Regions from separate parts of the Streptomyces sp. NPDC051217 genome, predicted to be linked through region 1. Evidence: riboswitches for the same ligand, from Rfam matches in the RefSeq annotation. Region 1 holds a riboswitch; the other holds the start of a gene.

Region 1 (7,165 bases):
CGTGCTGAGCGCGCACCCCGCGTTCGAGAACACCGCCCCGGACGGGGGCTACGCGCCGCGGCCCGTCTCGCGGCCGCTGACGCGGTTCGAGGGCCAGGGCCTCGAAAAGGGCCATGCCGTACGGGACCTGGTCTTCCGCCGCGTCGCGGGCGAAGGGGCGGCGGAGGGTGCGGCGGCGGACGACGCGGCGGACAGGGCGGCTTCGGACGGCGCGCCCGCCGAGTAGGGCCGGGGTTGGCCGGGACGAGCCGGACGCCGTCGCGGGTTGTCGGTGGCCCTCGTTAGGGTCAGTAGGTGTCCGAACCGCCCCGACCGCCCCCGTACGACCCTCAAGTCCCCGAGCCGGCGATCCCCGCCGCCGAGCGGCAACAGCAGCTCGGCGACATGTGGGCCGCCGTTCCGGAGCGCTCCCGCTGGCGCTACCGGCCGTACCGCGCGTTCTGGCGGCACCCGGCCGTGCGCGCGGGCGCCGTGATCATCCTGCTCGCGCTCTGCGGCCTGCTGCTCATGTCGCTCGTACGGGAACAGACCGGCACACAGGGCTTTCTGGTCGGTCTCGGGCTGGCGATCCTGCCCGTACCGCTGCTGATGGCGGCCTTCCGCTGGCTTGACCGGGTGGAGCCGGGCCCCTGGCGGAATCTCCTGTTCTCCTTCGCCTGGGGCGCCTGCGCCGCCGCGCTCGTGGCGATCACGGCGAACTCCTTCGCGACCCGGTGGATAGCCACCGCGACCGCCGACCCCGCGGGCGCGGAGTCCCTGGGGGCCACGGTGGTCGCGCCGATCGTCGAGGAGAGCGCGAAAGCCGCCGCGATCCTGCTGATCTTCCTCTTCCGGCGGCGGTCCTTCACCGGTCTCGTCGACGGAGTCGTCGTCGCGGGCTTCACCGCGACCGGCTTCGCGTTCACCGAGAACATCCTCTATCTCGGCAGCGCCTACGGAGAGGACCAGCAGATCGGCAACTCGGGGCTGCCTGCCGTGACCGCGGCGACCTTCTTCGTACGGGTCGTGATGTCGCCGTTCGCGCACCCGCTCTTCACGGTCCTGACGGGCATCGGCTTCGGCATCGCCGCTCTCGCCACCCGCCGCCAGCGCGTGCGCCGGTGGCTGATGCCGGTGCTGGGCCTGCTGCTCGCGATGGGCACGCACGCGCTGTGGAACGGTTCCTCGTCGCTGTTCGGCCCGTACGGCTTCTACGCGGTGTACGCGGCCTTCATGGTCCCCGCCTTCGCCCTGCTCACCTGGCTGGCGATATGGACCCGGCAGCGCGAACTGCACATGGTTTCGGCCGAGCTGCCCGCGTACGCGGCGGCAGGCTGGCTCGCCGAGACCGAGCCGCTCGCCCTGTCCTCGATGCGGGCGCGCTCGATGGCGCGCGACGTGGCGGGACGCGCGTACGGCCCGAAGGCGGCCCGTACGGTCGGCGAGTACCAGGCGTTCGCGACCGCTCTGGCGTTCCTGCGCCACCGGGCCGGGCGCGGCACGGCGGGCCCCGACTTCGCCGCGCGCGAGCAGGAGCTGCTGCACCACATGTGGCAGCGCCGGGAAACGGCGTCGCCCGCGCTGACGTACGCGGCGCGGGCGACGGGGCGGGTGTGGTCTCCGCCGCCGTACATCGACTACGGCGGCTACAACCCGTATCGGAGCTAGGGTCTGTCGTTTGGATCAGGCCGGATCAGGCTGGACGGACCGACCTGATCAACCACGTACTACGGCGTGAGTCCCTTGCTGCTCAGCCAGCTCATCGGGTCGATGCCACTGCCGCCCGCGGTGTGCACCTCCAGGTGCAGGTGCGGGCCGGTGACGTTGCCGGTGGCTCCCACGCGTCCGATGGTCTCGCCGGTGGTGACCTTCTGGCCGGCGCCGACGGTCATCGAGGACAGGTGGGCGTACCAGATCTCCGTACCGTCATCGAGCTCAAGCACCACGCGGTAGCCGTACGAACCCGACCAGCCGGCCGACTTGACGGTCCCGCTGTGGACGGCCTTGGTGGGCGTGCCCGTGGGGGCGGCGAAGTCCAGGCCGGTGTGCTGGCCGGAGGACCACATGGAGCCGGCCTGGCCGAAGGTGGAGGTGAGCGTGTACGAGGAGGTGGGGAGCGAGAAGCTGGCGGCCAGCTTCTCCAGGCGCTCCTGCTCGGCCTTGCGCTCGGCCTCTTCCTCCGCCTTGCGCTTCGCCTCGGCGGCCTTCTTCTCCGCGTCGGTCTGCTGCTTCCGGGCCTCGGCTGCCGCCTTCTCGGCGGCGGCCTTCTCGACGCTCGCCTTCTGGGCGGCGTCGGCCTCGGCCTGCTGCTGCTCCGCCTGCTGGAGGATGCGGGCGCGCAGCGCCTCGCCGGAGTCGGTGGTGCCCTGCTGGGTGTCCGCGGCGGTGAGGCCCGCCGTGGTCAGCGGGGAGGGAGTCTCGTCGGTCTTCTTGTCGCCGTCGGACATGAAAGACCCGACACCGGGAAGGGACTTGGCGTCGGGAAGGTTGTCCGAGAGCGCGTCGGGAAGTGATATCGAGACCGCGGGCTTGTCCTGGGCGGAGGCGATGCCTCCGGCGCCGACCGCGGCGATGACACCCACTCCGAGGACCGTGGAGCTGCGGGCCAGCGCGTTGCGCTGCTTGGCGACACGGTGCTTGCCGCGTACGGGACGGATGGACTCCGCGGTGGGATTCCACTCCTCCCAGTCCCTGTTCGCCTCGCCATCGGCGAGATCGGTACCGGCGAGCCGGCTCCCGGGGCCGAAACGGACCGGGACTGAGGCTTCGGGAGCAGGCCTGTTGGACGCCACTGGGGCGCTCTCCTTTCCTTCCTTCTCGCCTACCGGGTTAGCTGACGGGTTCGGAGCAGGAAGGTCTCCTACGAGCGTGTTTCGCCGCACGAGGCAACAAAAGACGCCCGATTCACCCCAATTGGTGGTTCCCCGGTTTCCTAGCGGAATTCGGCGCGTGCGCACGGTGCCGTCTCTTTCGACGGCTGGGACAACCGCGCTGCGTTATCGAACGTTAATAGACGACGGGGACTTATTCCAAGCTGTTCCCGGTGATCGTTAGCGAGCACGGCGGGGATCAACCGGGACACAAGCTGGCGCAATCGGGCGAGTTGATCGCGGTTCGGGCCGTGTGCGATCACACACTCGATCTGACGGTGCGTCAAATATTATGCGGAGTGGTGTGTCTCAACTACGCAGCGTGGCGGGGGAGATGACATCACGGCACGCGGGTCCCACGCGTCCGACGGTCTCGTCGCAACGAAGGGCCGACGCGGGCGGACCCACACGGGCGGACCCACGCGATCGCGTCACGGCACGACGGGCATCGTCCGGCGCCGCTCCGGCTGCCGCTCGGTGGGCCGGCTGATGGCCAGCAGCGCCATGTCGTCCGTACTGCCGCCGCCGGTGTGCAGCCGTACGTCCCCGACGATCGCCTCCAGCAGGTCGTCGGGACCGGGAAAGATCCGTCCCGCGAGCCGTTCGCCCGGGTCGTAGAAGACGCCCTCCGCGTTGCGCGCCTCGGAGAGCCCGTCCGTGTAGAGGAGCAGCGTCGCCCCGGGCCGGTACGGGATCTCCTCCGCGCGGTCCGGCCATGTCCCCAGCTCCCCCATCCCGAGCGGCAGTGCCGGGTCGGTGGGGGCCAGCACGGTCACCGCGCCGTCGGGGCCGAGCAGCAGCGGCTCCGGGTGCCCGCGGTTCAGCACGCGCGCTATGCCCTCGCCGTGCGGTACCTCCGCCAGTACGGCGGTGGTGAAGCCCTCGAACAGGTCGATCCCGCTGCGCCGCCTGCCTTCGCGCGCCAGCGCCCGCTCCAGCCGCCGCGCGACGCCTTCGAGCGACCTCTCCTGCTCGGCGGCCTCCCGGAATGCGCCGATGACGACGGCCACGGTCTCGATGGCGCCCATGCCCTTGCCGCGTACGTCGCCGACCACCACCCGTACGCCGTACTCCGTGTCCTGGACGGCGAACAGGTCACCGCCGATGTAGGCGCCCTCCTCGGCCGCCTCGTAGCGCGCGGCGATGTGCAGCCCGCCGATCCGGGCCTCGGGTGTCGGCAGGACGGCGCGCTGGGCGGCCTCGGCGATGACCCTCGCCGAGGCCAGGCGTTCACCACTGCGGCGTACGACACCGTTGATGGCCAGTGCGAGGACGGAGACGGTGAAGACGGTCAGCGATTCGGTGATCATCTCGACCCCGTCCCCGGAGTTGTTGACGTAGCGCAGTCCGAGAACGGCGCCGACGGACAGGATGCCGATGACGAGAGTGCGCGTGAACGAGAAGAAGGGGGCGGCCACCAGCGGCGCCGCCGAGAAGAACGGGGACGCGGTGAAGGCGGTCGGGGTCGCCTGATCCAGGATGATCCCCGCCACGATGATCAGACCGGGCAGCAGTTCCACGAGCGGATGCGTCGGCCGGGCGGCGAGCCGACCGCTCCCCCGCCTGGGCGGCCGGGGGTCTTCGGGACCGAAGCCGGGCGGGTGCTTCTCGGCGGGATGCGAGCGGTTCCAGGTGGGGTCGTCCGGGCCGGCGTCCGCCGGCCGGAAACCTTCGTCGGCGCGGCGGAAACCGCGCTGGATGCCACGCCGGAGGCTGCCGCTGAGCCGGCGGAGCCTGGAGGGGACGTGGGGGTGGTGGGGCGGGGCCTTACGGGTGGGCCCCCCGGCGGAGGGGCTGGGGACGGCCCCCTCGGCGGGAGGGTGCTCGCTCCCGCCGAGGGGGCCGTCCCCGGTCCCGTCGTCCCCGCTGTCTCTCAGGTGCCCCACCAGTGGCCTCCTGCCCGGTCCGTCGACGGCCGCGGACGGTACCGCGTCCCCCCAGGCTGGCCTCTTACGCGCCGGGCGGCTACCCGCTGTCGACCGACTGGGCTACCGGTGGGCCGGTGCGGTGACGGCGGCCCGGCCCACCGTCACCGCACCGGCGTACCTCGTCGTACCTCCCCGTCGTACGCCGGTCGTAAGTCCGTCAGTCGTCGGTGAGATGGCGCTCGGCGTAGACCTTCATCGCGTCCCGTACGAGGACGGCGGTGCCCTCCTCGTACTTGTCGTAGTTGCGGCCGAAGCGCGGATCGTCGACGTACATCGCGGTGACCCCGATGACGTACGACCTCGCGGGGCTCGTCGTGGTCGACAGCCAGTCGCAGTGTCTGCGGGCGATGGCCTGCGCCTCCTCGCTGTCGGCGGCGAGACCGTCCTTCCTGGCCCGGCCCCAGTCCCGGGCGATGCTCTCGTGCCGTTCCATGAACTCCTTCCGTTCGCGCTCGCTCAGGGACCGCCACCAGCGGTCACCCTTCTCGTACGCGTCCCGGCCCCACCGCTCGGTCACCTCCTGCTCGTACCGCGTGTGATCGAAGCCGTCGAGAATTTCCTCGGCCATGAGTTCTTCTCCCCTCTGCGTCTTGTGGAGAGTGGTCCGCACCGACGCGATCAGCCGTCCCACGCGCTCACGTTCCTGTTCGAGCAGCGCGAGATGGGTGCGCAGTGCGGCGGCCGTGTCCTGTTGGCCGTCGAGGATCCCGGCGATCGCGGGCAGGCTCAGACCGAGCTCACGCAGCAGCAGGATCCGCTGGAGACGGACGAGGGCGTCCTGGTCGTAGTAGCGGTAACCGTTGCTCCCGACCCTGCTCGGGTCGAGCAGCCCCACCTCGTCGTAGTGCCTGAGCGTGCGGCTCGTCGTGCCGGCCTTCCTCGCGATGTCCTGGATCGACCACTCCATGACCGGAACGCTAAATCTTGACGTTGCGTAAAGGTCAAGCGCGATTCGTCGGGGGTCAGGGTTCGAGGGTCGGGCGCACACGACGAAGGCCCGGATCCAGTGGATCCGGGCCTTCGTCTTCTGCCAGTAGCGGGGACAGGATTTGAACCTGCGACCTCTGGGTTATGAGCCCAGCGAGCTACCGAGCTGCTCCACCCCGCGCCGTTGAATGCAACACTACGCCATCCGGACCAAGATCATCTCCATTTACCCGTCGGCGGCCCCGATCGGCCTAGGCGGCCTCCACCACATCGGCGCGGATCGCCGCGGCCCACTCGACCAGCAGCCTTTGATACTCCTCCTGCTCGGCGGGGGACAGCGCCCGGCCCGCGCGCGCCCACAGGGCACGGATCTCCGTGTTGACGACGGCGGCGGGACGGACGGAAGCACTGGCATCAGAGGAAGCTGACATGGAGTAAGGCTACGGCCAGCCACTGACAATGGGCAGAGCGTGTGCCCCACGACCTCGCACAGTCACCATCCGGAGCCCTCGCAACCCCTAGGCTTACCCCGGTGATCGAAACCATCGTGTTCGACGTCGGCGAGACTCTCGTCCGCGACGACCGCTACTGGGCCTCCTGGGCCGACTGGCTCGGCATCCCCCGCCACACCATCTCCGCGCTGGTCGGCGCCGTCACCACGCAGGGCAGGGACAACGACGACGCCCTCCACCTCATCAAGCCGGGCATAGATGTCGGCGAGGCGTACCGGGCGAGAGAAGCCGCGGGCCGGGGCGAGCACCTGGACGAGTCCGACCTCTATCCCGACGTACGGCCCGCCCTGGCCGGTCTGCACCAGCTCGGCGTACGCGTGATCATCGCGGGCAACCAGACCGTCAAGGCCGGTGAGCTGCTGCGGGGCCTCGATCTGCCCGCCGATCTGGTCGCCACGTCCGGCGAGTGGGGTGTCGCCAAGCCGTCGGAGGAGTTCTTCGCGCGGGTCGTGGAGGCGGCGGACACCGCGCCGGAACGGATTCTGTACGTGGGCGACCACCCCATGCACGACCTGTTCCCCGCCCAGCGGACCGGTCTGCGGGCGGCGCATCTGCGGCGCGGCCACTGGGGCTATCTGACGGCGGACGATCCGGACGTCGTCGCGGCGGCGGACTGGCGGATCGACGCGCTCACACAGCTGATGCCGATCGTGGCGGATCAGCGGCAGCCGGCCTGAGCGGGGGCCCGAGGCAGATGCCTGAGGGAGGGCGGTCCGTCACTCGGAGCCGTATTCGTGCGGCTGCCCGCCCTGCCACTCGACCCAGGAGGGGTCGTCGAGCAGTTCCCACGCGTCGGGCAGCCCGGCGAGCCGGAGGAATTCGATCAGGTGGTCGTCGCTGTGGGCGAGTCCCATGATCCGGCCGCGGACAGTGACCCTCCGGCCGCCCGTCCCGGACGGCCGGTGTACGACGATCGGTGCGTCACTCATATGGTCAAGAGTGCGACTCC
Region 2 (7,165 bases), on a different contig from region 1:
GTGGTTACGGAGACCGATCGCCTCTTCGATGCCCTTCATACCGATGCCCTGCTCGGCGAGGCCGGGGATCGGGAAGGTACGGGAGACGGCGCCGAGCGCGACGATCAGGTAGTCGAAGGGCAGCTCGTACGCCTCACCGACGAGCGGCGAGACGGTGGCGACCTTGCGGTCCTGGTCGATGGTCGTGACCCGACCGGTGAGCACCTCGGCCTTGGGCAGCACACGTCGCAGCGGTACGACGACGTGCCGGGGCGAGATGCTGCCGGCCGCGGCTTCGGGGAGGAAGGGCTGGTACGTCATGTACGAGCGGGGGTCGACAACAGTGACCGTCGCCTCCCCGTAGCGCATCTTCTTCAGAATGCGACGAGCCGCGTACAGGCCTACGTACCCTCCGCCTACAACAAGGATCCTGGGACGCTCCGTGGTGCTCATGCCATCGAGTATCCACCTGCCGGGGAGGGGGTGCTCGTGAGCCCCTTCACAAGCCCCTTTCCCACCTCTGCTACACTGCGCGGCCCTCATGATCGACATCACCTGTCCGAAGCGGAACCATACGGCGCCGCGGGATGTTCCGCACCCCTCTTGAACTGGCCCTTGAGGTGTTTCACAGGGGGTGGACCAGCGGGCGGTTCACACGCCCGCAACGACGCCGGAACGACCCGTTGACCGGCCGTACAGAGAGGCCGGAACGGGGTCGGGCCTCCCCGGAGAGTGATGTGCGCCCAACCCCGCGTTTTTCCTTGTGAAGAACTTCACGAACTTCGTTCCGGGGTGAGGGCGGGAGGGGGTTCAGAGACCCCCGTAAGACCTCCGTAAAGGCGATCCGAGTGCTACTCCAACTCCTCCGCCGCGTGCCACGCGATGCCGTCGAGGATGTCGTGTTCGCTCACGACGACCTCCTCCGCGCCCGTCCGTTTCATGATCGTGAGCAGGATCAGCGCACCCGCCGCGATCACGTCGACCCGGCCGGGATGCATCACGGGGATCGCCGCGCGCTCGTCGTGGGTGGCCGACAGCAGCATGCCGGTGATCTCCCGGACCCGCTCGAACGGGATCCGGGAGTGGTGGATCGCCGCCGGGTCGTACTCGGTCAGGCCGAGCGCGATCGCCGCGACCGTGGTCACGGACCCGGCGAGACCGACGAGCGTACGGGCGTCGCCCAGCGGGACGCTCTCCTCGACCGTGTCGAGGGCGGCGTCGATGTCCCCGCGTATGGCGGTGATCTCACCGAGGGTCGCCGGACTGCTCGGGCGGTGCCGCTCCGTCATCCGTACGCAGCCGATGTCGACCGACCGCGCGGCCGTGACCCGGTCCGTCCCGACGACGAACTCGGTGGAGCCGCCGCCGATGTCCACGACCAGGAAGGGCTCGGCCAGATCGGTGCGGCCGGTCAGCTCCTTGGTGGCCCCGGTGAAGGAGAACTCCGCCTCCTGGTCGCCGGTGATCACCTCGGGTTCGACACCGAGGATGTCGAGGACGCCGCGTACGAAATCGTCGCGGTTCTCGGCGTCGCGGGACGCGGAGGTGGCCACGAAGCGGGTCCGGTCCACGCCGTGGCCCTTGATGATCTCCGCGTACTCGCGGCAGGCCGCGAAGGTGCGCTCCAGCGCCTCGGGGGCGAGCCGGCCCGTCCGGTCGACGTCCTGGCCGAGCCGCACGATCGTCATGCGGCGGTCGAGATCGACGAGTTCGCCGGTGGCGGGGTCGGCGTCGGCGACGAGGAGACGGATGGAGTTCGTCCCGCAGTCGATGGCCGCGACCCTGGTCATGCCGTGCCCCCCGCGTGCTTCTCCGCCGAGGCCCCGCCTTCGGGCTCGGCTTCGGGCTCGGCTTCGGGCTCGGCTTCTGCGGCTTCTGCGACTTCTCCGGGCTTTGTGAACGGGATCACACAGGGGCCCTTGCGCCACCACTCGGGCAGCATCGCCAGCGCCTCGTCCCCCAGCGGGTTCACCCCCGGACCCGCCGCGAGCGAGTGGCCGACCAGCACATGCAGGCACTTCACCCGGTCCGGCATACCGCCCGCGCTCGGGAAGCCCGGCAGTACCTCGATGGCGTCGCGGCGCGCGATGTAGTCCTCGTGCGCCTTGCGGTACGCGGCGGCCAACTCCGGGTCGGTGGCGAGACGTTCGGTCATCTCCTTCATGACACCGTTCGCCTCCAGCGTGCCGATGGCCGAGGCCGCGCGCGGGCAGGTCAGGTAGTAGAGCGTCGGGAACGGAGTGCCGTCCGGCAGCCGCGGGGCGGTCTCCACCACGTCGGGCTGCCCGCAGGGGCAGCGGTGCGCGATGGCGCGCAGACCGCGCGGGGGCCGGCCGAGCTGCTGCCTGAACGCCTCGACGTCCGCCTCGGTGGGCTCGGTGCGTTCTGTCTGCGGAGGGGGCGTTTGCATACCTGCGTCGGCTTCCTTGATGTCTATCTGTCCGTCCGGTCGGCGCTGTCGACGCCGTCCAGAAGATTGGAGTACCAGGGCCGGTCGGCCGCGCCCTGGTCGGTGCGGTGCTCCTCGGCCGCCCGGGGGTCGGCCATGACGTAGCCGGTCTCCCCCGGCATCACGTAGTGCAGATGCTCGCGCGCCAGCCGCTGGATGTACGCGTCGTCCTGGAGGCGGGCCTTCTCGTCCCGCAGCTCCTCGACCCGCTTCGCGGCCTCGCGCGTCAGCTGCTCCTGCTCCGCGATGTCGCTCCGCTGCGACACGTACTGCCGCATCGGATAGGCGAGCGCCACGATCAGCGAGCAGACCACGAGCACCAGGAAGGCGGCGCGTCCGGTGAGCCGGGAGCGGCGGGCCTGTCTGCGGGTCTGCGAGCGGTAGACCCGGGCGGCGGTCTGCTCGCCCAGAATCCTGATCTTGGTCGCGGTGGAGAACCGGTCCCGGTTCGCGGCCATGGTCCCGCCTCCCTCAGAGGCCCGGCATGCCCCGTTCCTCTGTACTGCCGTACTGCCTCTGTACGCGCGTACGTCCCCGGACACGGTACGGGACCGTGGCCGGGGACGGCCGTAGGACGGGCGGGCCGATGGCCGGTTGCCCGGGTCAGTCCTTGAAACGGGGGAACGCGCTGCGGCCCGCGTAGACCGCCGCGTCGTCGAGGATCTCCTCGATACGCAGCAGCTGGTTGTACTTGGCGACGCGCTCGGAGCGGGCCGGGGCGCCGGTCTTGATCTGGCCGCAGTTGGTGGCGACGGCGAGGTCGGCGATCGTGACGTCCTCGGTCTCGCCGGAGCGGTGCGACATCATGCACTTGAAGCCGCTGCGCTGCGCCAGCTCGACGGCGTCCAGGGTCTCGGTCAGCGAACCGATCTGGTTGACCTTGACGAGCAGGGCGTTGGCCGAGCCCTCCTCGATGCCACGGGCCAGGCGCTCGGGGTTGGTGACGAACAGGTCGTCCCCGACGATCTGGACCTTGCTGCCCAGCTTGTCGTTGAGGACCTTCCAGCCGGCCCAGTCGTCCTCGAAGAGCGGGTCCTCGATGGAGACCAGCGGGTACGAGGCGACGAGCTCCTCGTAGTACTCGGTCATCTCGGCGGCCGAGCGGGACTTGCCCTCGAACTCGTAGGAGCCGTCCTTGTAGAACTCGGAGGCCGCGACGTCGAGCGCGAGCGCGATGTCCTTGCCCGGGGCGTAACCGGCTTCCTTGATGGCCACGAGGATCAGGTCGAGCGCGGCGCGGTTGGACTCCAGGTTCGGCGCGAAACCGCCCTCGTCGCCGAGGCCCGTGGAGAGCCCCTTCTCCTTCAGGACCTTCTTCAGCGTGTGGTAGACCTCGGCGCCCCAGCGCAGGGCCTCGGAGAACGACTCGGCGCCGATCGGCGCGATCATGAACTCCTGGATGTCCACGTTCGAGTCCGCGTGCGACCCGCCGTTGAGGATGTTCATCATCGGAACGGGCAGCAGGTGCGCGTTCGGGCCGCCGAGGTAGCGGAAGAGCGGCAGGTCCGAGGCCTCGGAGGCGGCGTGCGCCACGGCCAGGGAGACACCGAGGATGGCGTTGGCACCGAGCGAGGACTTGTCGGGGGTGGCGTCCAGGTCGAACATCGCCTGGTCGATGAGGCGCTGCTCGGTGGCGTCGTAGCCGACGAGCTCCGGGCCGATCTGCTCGATGACGGCGAGGACGGCCTTCTCGACGCCCTTGCCCTGGTAGCGGTTCTGGTCACCGTCGCGGAGCTCAAGGGCCTCGAACGCACCGGTGGACGCACCGGAGGGGACAGCAGCACGGCCGGTGCTGCCGTCGTCGAGGCCGACCTCGACCTCGACCGTGGGGTTGCCTCGGGAGTCAAGGATTTCCCGGGCTACGACGACGTCGATGGACGGCACGAGCATCTCCTTCTGGGATGTGACGCTTGGAGTGCAGGGCCTCATTGGCCTTGCGGCATGAGCCTAACCGGCTCCCGGTCGGCGGTCGGCAGATGCCCGCCCGCTGGGACGAAAAGAGTCCGCGATGACCGTTCGGCCGCGAATGTCCAGGGGTCGGCCGGGGGCGGTCGGGGTCCGGCGCGGTCGGTCGCGGTCGGTCGCGGTCCGTCGGGGTCCGGCGCGGTCCGGCGCGGTCCGGCGCGGTCGGTCGCGGTCCGGCCCATGGCCTGAAGACCGTCCGAACCCCGGCCCGGCGCGTCCGGGGGAGTGAGGCGCGCCGGACCGGGGTTCAGGGGGAAAGGGTCAGCTCAGGTGGAGCTGCTGCCCCGGGAAGATCTCGTCGGCGTTCTCGACGATGTCCTTGTTCAGCTTGAAGAGCTTCTTCCAGCCGCCTTCGACCTTCTTGGTCTCGGCGATCTTGGAGAGGGTGTCTCCGGGCTTGACCTTGTACTCGCCGTCGCCCTTCTTGACCGGACCGCGCGTCTCACTACGCGAGGCGGGCTGCTCCTTCGCGGCACGCGGGGCGGACTGCTGCGGGGCGGACCGCTCCTTCGGAGCGGCCTGCGGGGCCGGGTCGGCGGAGCCGGCGTCGTTCGAGGCGTTGGACAGGCCCACGCCGCAGCTCGGCCAGGCACCCTTGCCCTGGCCCGCCAGGACCTTCTCGGCGATCTGTATCTGCTGGGACTTCGAGGCCTGGTCGGCACTGGACGCGAAGGCGCTGCCGCCGTACGCGGCCCAGGTGGAGGCGGAGAACTGGAGCCCGCCGAAGTAACCGTTGCCGGTGTTGATCGACCAGTTGCCGCCGGACTCGCACTGGGCGACGGCGTCCCACTCGGAGGTGGTGGCGGCGGAGGCGGAGGTGGCGCCGATCAGCGGGGCCGCGACAGCGGCACCGGTGATGCCGGCGAGCGTGGCGTAACGGACGGCCTTGGACGGACGACGGTGCTTGCCCTTGCCGGACGCGCTGGAAAACAGCATGCGAAATCTCCTCACCGACGCCTGCGAGGTGAGCTGTCGGGTTCGGGCCAAGTGAGTTGCCCGGCCGTGCGGCCCGGGAACGTCTTCACGTCCCCACCGCGCACGGCTCCACCCCGAGCCGGCCGTGATGACCGGCGCTTACCTGTGGGTCCCCCGCTCCTGCCTTCGGCGCGTGATGCGACGAGTACTCCCCCGACCGACGGCAGGATTCGGCGTGACGGTCGACGGTGCCCGCGGTGCGAGCGGTTCAGACCGTAAACACAGACATCCCGGATGTTCAAAGAAGGAACATCCGGGATGATTCGCCCATCCTGCCCCGAGGAAACCTCTGTTTACGCAGGTCGGAACGGAAAGAGGGTGAGTTGCCGGGCAGATCGCATCAGTTGGGGCGAAGAGACGCTTGTCTCACTTGCTCAGATGCGGACATAGCCCGTGCAACTACCCTTGATTCGCGGTCACATCGAGCTTCTGGCCCGGCAGGATGAGGTCCGCGTCGGAGCCCACGACCTCGCGGTTCGCCTTGTAGAGCGCCGCCCAGCCACCCTCCACCTTCTGCTCGTCGGCGATGGCCCACAGGTTGTCGCCGGCGCGGACGGTGTACGAGCCGTCGGCGGCGGCGTCATCGCCGCGCACCGAGCTGTCACCGCGTGAGGCATGACGGCCGCTTTCGCGGTCTTCGTCCGCCTTACCCGCCTTGCCGGTCTCGGCCGCCTCGGCCGGCTCGCTCGGCTCGGGGGCCGCCTCGCCGCGGTGCTTGCCCTTGGCGGCGTCGGCGGTGCTGGGCTCCGCGCTCGGTTCTGCGTTCGGCTCCGTGCTCGGCTCGTCGGCGTCGGACGCCGAGTCGCGGCCGAACTGCCCGGACGACGGCGTCGACTCGGGAGCGGGGGGCAGCACGGCCTCTTCGCTCGACTCGGGCTCGGGGGACCCTTCGGAGGGCTCGCTGTCCGGAGCCGTGTCCGCGCCGGCGTCCTGGCTCTCACCCTCGCCCGCGTCGGCGCCCGCGTCCGCGTCCGCCGTGAGCCCGGTGACCAGCGCGCAGGTCGGCCACGCGCTCGGACCCTGCGCCGCGAGGATCTTCTCGGCGACGGCTATCTGCTGGCTGCGGCTGGCCTGGTCGGCGGTGGGGGCGTACGCCGTACCGCCGAAGTCGACCCAGGTCTCCTGGGAGATCTGCAGGCCGCCGTAGTAACCGTTGCCGAGGTCGGCGCTCCACATGCCGCCGCTCTCGCACTCGGCGACGCGGTCCCAGGTGGAGGCGTCGGCCGCACTGGCGCCGGTCGCGCCGAGCAGCGGGATGGCGATCGCCGAGCCTGTCACCCCTGCCGCGACGACAAGGGCGGGGGCCTGACGGGGCCGACGGTGCCGGCCGTTCCCGGAGCGCATGCGGTTGCCTTCCGTGAGACTGCTGAAACGTGAGTCCCAGCGTGTGAGTGCCGGGACGATCGTGAACGTAGCCGCACTCGAACGCCTGTCACAAGTCGATGCAGCGGAGATCACGTGAAAGTCACAGTGCTGACAATCCGTCAGTCACGCACCGCTGTGAACTGCACCGGGAGCGTGCGCAGTCCACGCATGATGAGCCCGCCACGCCATCGCAAATCGGATGGATCGACCGCAAGTCGCAAGTCGGGCAGGCGGGTCAGAAGGGTCGCGAGCGCGGTCTGTCCCTCCAGCCGCGCGAGCGGCGCGCCGAGGCAGTAGTGGATGCCGTGGCCGTATCCGAGGTGTTTGTTGTCACTCCGCGACAGGTCGAGCCGGTCCGGGTCGGCGAACCGCGCCGGGTCGCGGTCGGCGGCGGCGAGTACGACGAGGACGGGGTCGCCCACCGCGACGCTC

What was found. A riboswitch is a leader RNA that binds a small molecule or an ion and turns the genes downstream of it on or off. The one in region 1 is predicted to bind cyclic di-AMP.
Region 2: it holds a riboswitch for cyclic di-AMP, as region 1 does, so the genes downstream of both, ACIBBB_RS22530 (transglycosylase family protein) here and ACIBBB_RS32830 (M23 family metallopeptidase) in region 1, are expected to answer to the same signal.

The regions. Positions count from the first base shown of each region.
Region 1 is NZ_JBITEV010000020.1:120,109-127,273, reverse strand. It holds partial or broken gene trmB (tRNA (guanosine(46)-N7)-methyltransferase TrmB) at 1-145, shown strand, start outside; gene ACIBBB_RS32835 (PrsW family intramembrane metalloprotease) at 385-1,647, shown strand; gene ACIBBB_RS32830 (M23 family metallopeptidase) at 1,707-2,771, opposite strand; cyclic di-AMP (ydaO/yuaA leader) riboswitch at 2,783-2,937, opposite strand; gene ACIBBB_RS32825 (PP2C family protein-serine/threonine phosphatase) at 3,281-4,369, opposite strand; gene ACIBBB_RS32820 (MerR family transcriptional regulator) at 4,935-5,684, opposite strand; tRNA gene ACIBBB_RS32815 (tRNA-Met) at 5,812-5,885, opposite strand; gene ACIBBB_RS32810 (hypothetical protein) at 5,956-6,135, opposite strand; gene ACIBBB_RS32805 (HAD family hydrolase) at 6,237-6,893, shown strand; gene ACIBBB_RS32800 (hypothetical protein) at 6,933-7,145, opposite strand.
Region 2 is NZ_JBITEV010000010.1:106,460-113,624, forward strand. It holds gene ACIBBB_RS22505 (NAD(P)/FAD-dependent oxidoreductase) at 1-432, opposite strand, end outside; gene ACIBBB_RS22510 (exopolyphosphatase) at 831-1,769, opposite strand; gene ACIBBB_RS22515 (DUF501 domain-containing protein) at 1,766-2,389, opposite strand; gene ACIBBB_RS22520 (septum formation initiator family protein) at 2,413-2,886, opposite strand; gene eno (phosphopyruvate hydratase) at 3,032-4,318, opposite strand; gene ACIBBB_RS22530 (transglycosylase family protein) at 4,655-5,329, opposite strand; cyclic di-AMP (ydaO/yuaA leader) riboswitch at 5,333-5,510, opposite strand; gene ACIBBB_RS22535 (transglycosylase family protein) at 5,768-6,712, opposite strand; gene ACIBBB_RS22540 (cytochrome P450) at 6,853-7,165, opposite strand, start outside.